One region of the Erwinia sp. AK-PDG3-5 genome, then DNA from elsewhere that is predicted to be linked to it. Evidence: predicted binding sites of a transcription regulator. Region 1 holds the regulator's gene; each other region holds the start of a gene.
What was found. Region 1 encodes PhoB, which activates phosphate uptake and scavenging genes when phosphate is short. Its sites were predicted from a motif close to CTGTCATAAAACTGNCNNAT; they were not measured.

Region 2: the regulator PhoB is predicted to act here: its motif matches at 1,884-1,903, upstream of phoA (alkaline phosphatase).
Region 3: the regulator PhoB is predicted to act here: its motif matches at 1,776-1,795, upstream of glpT (glycerol-3-phosphate transporter).

The regions. Positions count from the first base shown of each region.
Region 1 covers NZ_CM165967.1:3,623,440-3,626,703, reverse strand. Annotated here, with positions in the region: gene sbcD (exonuclease subunit SbcD) at 1-852, opposite strand, end outside; gene phoB (phosphate response regulator transcription factor PhoB) at 1,052-1,741, shown strand; gene phoR (phosphate regulon sensor histidine kinase PhoR) at 1,765-3,078, shown strand; gene AC1UKS_RS16870 (PstS family phosphate ABC transporter substrate-binding protein) at 3,097-3,264, shown strand, end outside.
Region 2 covers NZ_CM165967.1:1,966,184-1,969,447, forward strand. Annotated here, with positions in the region: gene efeB (iron uptake transporter deferrochelatase/peroxidase subunit) at 1-198, shown strand, start outside; gene phoH (phosphate starvation-inducible protein PhoH) at 772-1,560, shown strand; tRNA gene AC1UKS_RS09050 (tRNA-Ser) at 1,654-1,741, opposite strand; gene phoA (alkaline phosphatase) at 1,987-3,264, shown strand, end outside.
Region 3 covers NZ_CM165967.1:4,535,053-4,538,316, forward strand. Annotated here, with positions in the region: gene metR (HTH-type transcriptional regulator MetR) at 1-175, shown strand, start outside; gene AC1UKS_RS21170 (YehS family protein) at 274-756, shown strand; gene AC1UKS_RS21175 (carboxylate/amino acid/amine transporter) at 820-1,674, opposite strand; gene glpT (glycerol-3-phosphate transporter) at 1,942-3,264, shown strand, end outside.

The DNA of each region.
Region 1 (3,264 bases):
CGGCTGAAACAGCGGGACGGAGAGCGTTTCAACCTGGCTCAGCTTGCCGTCGGCAAAGTCGACCAGAAACACGCTTTTGTCTTTGCCCAACTCGTCAAAACTGAGCGGAATAGGGGAGCCGCTGTAGCGAATATGCTCCGTGTTGGCGATGCGCTGCGCGCGGTGGATATGACCGAGCGCGATGTAATCCGCCGGGGGAAATGCCTGGGCCGGAAAAGCATCCAGCGTGCCGATATAGATATCGCGTACCGCATCACTTTTGGTCACGCCGACGGTGGTCAGATGGCCGGTAGCAATAATCGGCAACGGTAAATCCAGCCTTTGCCGCTCGGCCTGCGCCGCCTGCCAGCAGCGATCGTAATGCTGGGTGATGGCGTCCAGCAGAGTCTGCTGCTTCTCATGGCCAGACTGACCGGCCTGGCTGACGGTAATATCACGCGGGCGAAGGAAGGGGATGGCGCACAGGACCGCGCCAGGTTCGCCGTTGCGCTTATTCAGGATCACCACCTGCTGGGCGATATCATCACTGGCCGCGGCGATCACCCGGGTATTGAGGCAGGCCAGCAGCTCACGCGATTCGTTCAGCGTGGCGACGGAATCATGATTGCCACCCAGCACCACCAGCTGACAGCCGGTTTTCTGGAGGTTGACCACGAAACGGTTATACAGCTCACGCGCATAGCTGGGCGGTGAACCGGTGTCGAAGATATCCCCCGCGATGATAATGGCATCCACCTGATGTTCCACCGCCTGAGCCAGCAGCCAGTCTGTAAAAGCCTGATGTTCCGGGGCGCGGCTTTTGGTGTAAAAAAATTGGCCCAGATGCCAGTCTGACGTGTGGATTATTCGCATGAGTTCCCTTTGAGGCGCAAGGCAGAGTCGACGATTATAAACAGCAACGCGTAAAACCCCAGTCTGAATGACTGGAACCTTCACAAAAGTGTTATAAAACGGCGGTCCGGGCCGTGCTTTTTTCATAAAACTGTCATAAAACTGACGCATAATGACGCCGCAAATCCAGTGACATTCCGTCACAGTAGCAGGAGCAATAATGGCTAAGCGTATTCTGGTAGTCGAAGATGAAGCCCCAATCCGTGAGATGTTGTGTTTCGTGCTGGAGCAAAATGACTATCAACCGATAGAAGCGGAAGATTATGACAGTGCGGTTAATTTGCTTATCGAACCCTGGCCTGATTTGATCCTGTTGGACTGGATGCTGCCTGGTGGATCAGGCATTCAGTTTATCAAGCATTTGAAGCGTGAAGCGATGACCCGCGACATTCCGGTGATGATGCTGACGGCGCGCGGTGAAGAAGAAGATCGCGTTCGCGGTCTGGAAGTCGGGGCTGACGACTATATTACCAAGCCGTTTTCGCCGAAAGAGTTGGTGGCGCGGATTAAAGCGGTGATGCGCAGGATCTCGCCAATGGCGGTGGAAGAAGTGATTGAGATGCAGGGACTGAGCCTGGATCCTTCGTCACATCGCGTGATGTCAGACACCCAGCCGCTGGAAATGGGGCCGACGGAATACAAGCTGCTGCATTTCTTTATGACCCATCCTGAGCGGGTTTACAGCCGTGAGCAGTTGCTTAATCACGTCTGGGGCACTAACGTGTACGTCGAAGATCGTACCGTTGACGTTCATATTCGCCGCTTGCGTAAAGCGCTGGAACTGACCGGGCACGATCGCATGGTGCAGACGGTTCGCGGAACAGGTTACCGTTTCTCTGCACGTTACTGATCGTTCGCACTGGAGTCTTCACCGTGTTGGAACGCCTCTCCTGGAAGAGATTGTTGCTGGAAGTGGTGCTCGCCTGCCTTCCGGCCCTGATTTTGGGGCTGCTGGTGGGCTACCTGCCCTGGCTGCTACTGGTATCGGTGTTAGCCGTTTTGGGCTGGCATTTCGCTAATTTACTTCGTTTATCCCACTGGCTGTGGATTGACCGCAGCATGACGCCACCGGCGGGGCGTGGCAGCTGGGAACCTCTCTTTTATGGCCTTTACCAGATGCAGGCGAGAAATCGTCGGCGTCGGCGTGAGCTGGGCCATCTTATCAAACGCTTTCGCAGTGGCGCCGAATCCTTACCTGATGCGGTGGTATTGACCACCGAAGAGGGCACCATTTTCTGGTGTAACGGCCTGGCGCAACAGATGCTGGGACTGCGCTGGCCGGAAGACAATGGTCAGAACATCCTTAACCTGCTGCGCTATCCCGAGTTTACGCGCTATGTGCGGCAGCGCGATTTTACCCGACCGTTAACGCTGGTGCTGAACAGCAATCGTCAGCTGGAATTCCGCGTAATGCCTTACTCGGAAGGGCAATGGCTGCTGGTGGCCCGCGATGTGACGCAGATGCATCAGCTTGAGGGTGCCCGCCGCAACTTCTTTGCTAACGTCAGCCATGAGCTACGTACGCCGTTAACGGTGCTGCAGGGCTATCTGGAGATGATGAACGATTCGGTGATGGAAGGCCCGCTGCGTGACAAGGCCCTGCACACCATGCAGGAGCAGACCCGCCGCATGGACGGACTGGTGAAACAGTTGCTGACCCTGTCGCGCATTGAAGCCGCACCGGCGCTGGATCTGCAGGAAAAGGTCGACGTGCCGATGATGCTGCGTCTGCTGCAGCGTGAAGCGGAAACCCTGAGCCAGGGCCGGCACGAGATTCACTTCAATATGGACGCGGATTTGCGGGTGTATGGCAATGATGAACAGCTGCGCAGCGCCATCTCAAACCTGGTGTACAACTCGATTAACCACACCCCGGCCGGCACGCGCATTGATATCAGCTGGCTGAGAACCCCACAGGGCGCGCAATTCAAGGTGAAGGATAACGGTCCGGGCATTGCGCAGGAGCATATTCCCCGACTGACCGAGCGCTTTTACCGCGTCGATAAGGCCCGCTCGCGGCAAACCGGCGGCAGCGGACTTGGCCTGGCGATCGTCAAGCATGCGCTCAGCCACCACAACACCCGGCTGGATATTACCAGCCAGCCCGGCAAAGAGACCTGTTTCAGCTTCTCCTTACCACCAAGGTTGATTGTCAGCAGCGAGTTGGCACAGAATGCGGTTCGATGATCGTAGCGGAACCCTGTGATGAAAAAGCTGTTTCTGATGCTGCTGGCCTGTTTCAGCCTGACCACCCAGGCACAAGAGGGGATGCTGGCCGGTAACCTGACCAGCGTTGGCTCGGATACTCTCGGCAGCTTAATGACGCTGTGGGGCGAGAGCTTCAACCGGCAGTTTCCGGGCGTGAATGTGCAG
Region 2 (3,264 bases), 1.7 Mb from region 1:
GCGGGTCAGCTGGAAATGGGCCTGTTGTTCGTTTGTTATCAGCATGATTTAGAAAAAGGTTTTCTCAGCGTGCAAAAAAGACTGAACGGTGAAGCCCTCGAGGAATATATCAAGCCGATTGGCGGGGGATATTTCTTTGTGCTACCCGGTGTCCAGGATGATAAGCATTATCTTGGGCAGTCTTTGCTGGAAGCCTGATAGTTTCATTAAAGAACCTTCTGCTTCGTTGTGAAGCGGGAGGTTATTTTTTAATCAGTTATTTTTTTCACCCCTTTTTACTCCTCCCAGTGCATTTATCGATTCAGAAAAACCCGTAAGAAAAATCCATCTCGTTGAATTGTATCGTCATTTAATTTCTCACAGCCAGGGTGCGGACTATTAACCGATAAAATGTTACGTCAGACGTAAAATAGATGTTGCATTGATCCTGAGATCTGTAGCACCTTATTAACAGCGGGTGTTTAAAGTGTTGACATGTCCACCACGGAGATCGCGAATGGTAAAGTGTTGTAACGGACAGATGTACCATAAACAAAGTTTCGCGGCTCCATGCGAGGGCGCTACTCCCGCTTCAACTTTCTCTTCTCTCTTATATTCTAACGGCCAACTTCTTTCTTTTTCAAACCGGTGCACAGCTGCGCTCAAACACGGCTATGCGCTAACACATTGGCCAGACAAGGCTTAAAAGGAAGCCACCGAAACCTCTAAAGCGTTCACGTAATCGCATCGATTTGCAGGTGCGGGAAATGAAACCAACTGTAAGGTGCCACTATGGGAAGACAGAAAGCAGTGATCAAAGCGCGTCGTGAAGCAAAACGTGTGCTTCGTAGCGATTCACGCAGTCACCGTCAGCGTGAAGAAGAATCGGTCACCTCGCTGGTGCAGATGGGTGGGTTAGAGTCAATTGGCATGGCGCGTGATACCCGTGATCATTCCCCGATTGAAGCCCGAAATGAAGCTCAGGCGCACTATCTTAAAGCCATAGAAAGCAAACAACTGATCTTTGCCACAGGCGAAGCCGGTTGCGGTAAAACCTGGATCAGCGCAGCGAAAGCGGCTGAGGCCCTGATTCATAAGGATGTTGACAGGATTATTGTTACGCGTCCGGTATTGCAGGCGGATGAGGATTTGGGATTCCTCCCTGGAGATATCTCAGAAAAATTCGCTCCGTACTTCCGTCCAGTGTATGACGTTCTGGTTAAACGTCTGGGCTCTTCCTTTATGCAGTATTGTCTGCGTCCCGAAATTGGCAAAGTGGAGATCGCTCCCTTCGCTTACATGCGTGGACGAACGTTTGAAAATGCCGTGGTGATCCTTGATGAGGCGCAAAACGTCACCGCCGCCCAGATGAAGATGTTTCTGACACGCCTTGGGGAAAACGTCACCGTGATTGTGAACGGCGATATCACACAGTGTGATTTGCCGTCCCATGTGAAATCGGGTCTCAGCGATGCTCTTTCTCGCTTTGAGGACGACGACATGGTCAGCGTGGTGCGTTTCGAGAAAGAAGATTGCGTACGTTCACAGCTCTGCCAGCGTACGCTTCTCGCTTACGGCTAAGAATCTGCCTAGCTGAACCGAGCCCGGATGAAAGTCCGGGCTTTTTTATGCAAAAAAAAAGTCTGAACATAAGTTCAGACTCTTCTTTAAATATGGTGGTGAGAGAGGGGTTCGAACCCTCGATACGTTGCCGTATACACACTTTCCAGGCGTGCTCCTTCAGCCACTCGGACACCTCACCATATTTTTACTGCTGCGTCCCAGAGGGGCGACGGGGCGCTACTATAGGCAGTCGCAGGGAAGCGGTCAAGCAGAATTTTCTTTGCTTCTATCGGCTTATCCTCAATTCACTCACTGATTTATCCAGAAAGTTCACAGAAATCAGGTCATAAAAATGACATCAACCAAACACAAAAATGTCATGGTTGTGTCGCAGACTGGCTCCCTGAAATGTTTAGCAAAACTTACTCATGGAGCCTTGAGTTTATGAACGTTAAAAGCCTGTTTACCCTGTCTTTGATTGCCTCTGTTATCTCTTCCTCCGCCATCGCCGATATCGCCACTTACACCCGTGCCGCTCAGGGCGACATCACTCAGCCCGGCGGGGCCCGTCGACTGACCGGCGACCAGACCGACGCGCTGAAAGCCTCGCTGAACAGCAATAAAGCCAAAAACGTGATCCTGTTGATTGGCGATGGTATGGGCGACTCTGAAATTACTGCAGCACGTAACTATGCAGAGGGCGCGGGCGGCTTTTTTAAAGGGATTGATGCGCTGCCGCTGACCGGGCAATACACGCATTACGCGCTGGACAAGAAAACCCATAAACCGGATTACGTCACTGACTCTGCCGCATCAGCCACCGCGTGGAGCACCGGGGTGAAATCGTATAACGGCGCAATCGGCGTGGACGTTAACGGCAACGATCACCCAACCATTATGGAAATGGCGAAAGCAGCGGGTAAGGCGACAGGTAACGTCTCGACAGCAGAACTGGAAGATGCGACGCCAGCGGCGCAGATCGCCCATGTCACTTCGCGTAAGTGCTATGGCCCGGAAAAAACCAGCGAGCTATGCGCCGCCAATGCGTTAGAAAAAGGCGGCAGGGGATCGATTGCTGAGCAGCTGTTGAATGCCCGTGCGGACGTGACGTTCGGCGGCGGCGGTAAAACCTTCAGCGAAACCGCGAAAGCCGGGGAGTGGCAGGGCAAGACGCTGGAAGAGCAGGCTAAGCTGCGGGGTTATCAGTGGGTCAGCGATCTTAAAGGCATGACGGCCATTACCGAAGCGAATCAGGACAAACCGGTGTTAGGTCTGTTTGCTCAGGGCAATATGCCGGTGCGTTGGAAAGGACCGAAAGCGACCTGGCACGGCAACGGTGAAGACAAAGCGATACGTTGTGAAGTAAACGCCGAACGTCCGGCAACCACGCCGACGTTGGCGCAGATGACCGATAAAGCAATTGCGTTGTTGAGCAAAGACCAGAATGGCTTTTTCCTGCAGGTTGAAGGCGCGTCGATAGATAAGCAGGATCACGCCGCCAACCCATGCGGGCAGATTGGCGAGACGGTCGATCTGGACGAGGCGGTACAGAAGGCGCTGGAGTTTGCCCGTAAAGACGGTAACACGCTGGTGATTGTGACGGCTGACCATGCGCACTCCAGCCAGATCGTTGCCAATGACAGCAAAGCGCCTGGCCTGACGCAAACGCTGAAGACCAAAGAGGGGGGTTTTATGACCCTCAGTTACGGCAATTCTGAGGAG
Region 3 (3,264 bases), 910 kb from region 1:
GGGTGATGGCCTGTGGAGTCGACTGTATGCCGCCGTGCGCGATGGTGAACAGCGTCAGCCGGTGACCGAAGCCTTTATCCGTTCTGCCCGCCAGCATGCCTGCGATCATCTGCCGCTGGTCAGAGACGCTTCTCAGCCCGGTGCCGCACTGCCCTCTCCGCTGACCCACTCCTGATTTACCTGCCAGCCTGAATCGCTGGTGGGTTTTCCTGTATCAACGGCCATTTGTCACTATAATGCGCACAACAGCCTTTGATCCCTGATGAGATTTTTATGACTAATAACGACGTTCTGCGCAGCGTGCGCTTCATGCTTAACCTGAGCGATGCGCAGGTTGTGGCAATTTTGGCGCTGGCAGAAACAGAAGTCACCGAAGCCGAAATTAACAGCTTCCTGAAGAAAGACGATGAAGACGGTTTCCGTGAATGCCCGGATGTGATTATGGGCTACTTCCTGAATGGCCTGATTTTCCAGCGCCGCGGCAAGAGTGAAGATGCACCAGAGCCGTCCATCGAGCGCAAGATGACCAATAACATCATGATGAAGAAGCTGCGCGTGGCGTTCGATCTGAAAACTACCGACATTCTCGACATTCTGAAGATGGCGGATTTTGCGGTGGGACAGTCTGAGATTGGGGCGATTTTCCGCAAGCCTGGCCACAAAAACTACCGCGAATGCGGTGATCAGATCCTGCGTAACTTCCTGAAAGGACTGACCATGAAAATCCGTCCTGCGGTTGTGCCAAAAGCCAAGTAAGACACAACGGGCAGCATCAGTCTGCCCGTTTTTCCTGCCCGTTATCCCTGCACGTTCCCCATGCTATCGGCCTTTCACTATCCAGTGTCGGTGCACCAGCAATGAAGCAAAAATCACCGCAGCACCAATAATAAAGCTCGGCCAGTGTGGCTGCTGCTGCCAGATCGCCAGGTTCACCAGCAGTCCGGCGGGCACATGCATATTGTTCATGATCCCCAACGTGCCGGCATCAACCTGCGTCGCACCGTAGTTCCACATAAAGTAACCCAGCCCAGACGCCACCACACCCAGCCAGATCAAAATGCCCCACTGCAGCGAAGTCGTCGGTAATTTTTGCGGATTCCCCCACATAAACCACGCCACAACGGCAATCATCGCCGCGCCCAGATAGAACCAGGAGAACGCGGTGTGCTGCGGCACCGGCCGGATTTCCTGCAGGCGCTTATACCCGACCATGCCAATGGCAAAGATGAGGTTCGCCAGCTGCACCAGCATCAGGCCGAACCAGAAATGATCGCTGACTTTGTCGTAGCGGATGATAGCCGCGCCACCCACCGCCAGCATCGCGCTAAGGGCATAGCCCCAGCGCACGCCGCGGCCGGTCAGCAAATCATAAACCAGCGTCACGTACAGCGGCGTCATCACCGTAAACAGCAGGAATTCCTGCACGCTAAGGTAGAGATAGGCCTGGAAACTGATCAGATACATGATACCGAGCTGCAATGCGCCCACCGCCATATACATCAGGATGGTCGAGGCCCGATAGCCACGCCAGCGCAAAAACGGCAGGAATACTACCGCCGCCAGCACAAGGCGCACTAACACCGAAAATACGCTATCGACCTGGCCCGCCAGGTATTCGCCAATCAGGCTAAAAGAAAATGCCCACAAAATTGTGGTGACAATCAGTAACGTCACAATGGAAGACTCTGCTGCGAAAAGTGCGCCCAGTGTAACGAAATGGCCGAAGTTGCAGGAAAGTATTTAGTTTACATCTGGCGGCTTTTCATCCTTTCACGCTGTCATAAAAATGTAACATTTATGTAAACCTTCACAGTCTCACCAGCAGAAAACCCCTATCCTGTGCGCGAAATGGAACATCCCTACGCCTTTTGACGGACGGATCGATGATGTGAGGCGTCCGTGGAGGTTAAAACAACAAAAACGCCGCCATTGGAGGCTTATATGTTAAGTATTTTCAAACCGGCAGCTCATCAGCCGCGCGTTGAAGCCAGCCAGCGAGATCCGCTCTACCGCAAACTACGCTTGCAAATCTTCCTGGGTATATTCTTCGGTTACGCCGCCTACTATCTGGTGCGTAAAAACTTCGCGCTGGCCATGCCATACCTGATTGAACAGGGATTCTCACGAGGCGATCTCGGCTTCGCGTTATCCGGTATTTCTATCGCTTACGGTTTTTCCAAATTCATTATGGGATCGGTCTCTGACCGCTCTAATCCCCGCTATTTCCTGCCAGCCGGTTTGATCCTGGCCGCTGCGGTGATGCTGTTTATGGGCTTTGTGCCCTGGGCAACGTCCAGCATCATGGTGATGTTTGTCCTGCTGTTTCTCTGCGGCTGGTTCCAGGGCATGGGCTGGCCACCGTGCGGGCGCACCATGGTTCACTGGTGGTCACAGAAAGAGCGTGGCGGCATTGTGTCGGTGTGGAACTGTGCGCATAACGTGGGCGGTGGCATTCCACCGTTACTGTTCCTGCTGGGCATGGCGTGGTTTAACGACTGGAAAGCAGCGCTTTATATGCCGGCGTTCGGTGCGATTCTGGTGGCCTTTTTTGCCTTTGCGCTGATGCGTGACACGCCACAATCCTGTGGTTTGCCGCCGATTGAAGAGTACAAGAACGACTATCCGGTGGATTACGATGAGAAGCATGAAGAGGAGCTCACCGCTAAGCAGATCTTTATGCAGTACGTTCTGCCGAACAAACTGCTGTGGTACATCGCGCTGGCGAACGTGTTCGTGTATCTGCTGCGTTACGGCATCCTCGACTGGTCACCGACCTACCTGAAAGAGGTTAAGCACTTCGCCCTGGATAAATCCTCCTGGGCGTATTTCTTCTACGAATACGCCGGGATCCCAGGGACGTTGCTGTGCGGCTGGATGTCAGACAAAGTCTTTAAGGGCAATCGCGGGGCGACCGGGGTGTTCTTTATGGTGCTGGTGACCATTGCCACGGTGATTTACTGGATGAATCCCGCAGGCAATCCGGGGATCGATATGGCCTGTATGACGGTCATCGGCTTCCTGATTTATGGCCCGGTGATGCTGATTGGCCTGCATGCCCTGGAACTGGCACCGAAAAAGGCGGCTGGGACGGCGGCAGGCTTCACCGGTTTGTTTGGCTATCTCGGCGGTTCGGTCGCGGCAAGCGCGATTGTCGGTTATACCGTGGATTACTTTGGCTGGGACGGCGGCTTTATCATCATGATTGGCGGCTGCGTGCTGGCGGTGATCTTCCTGCTGCTGACCATGCTCAGTGAAAACAAACAT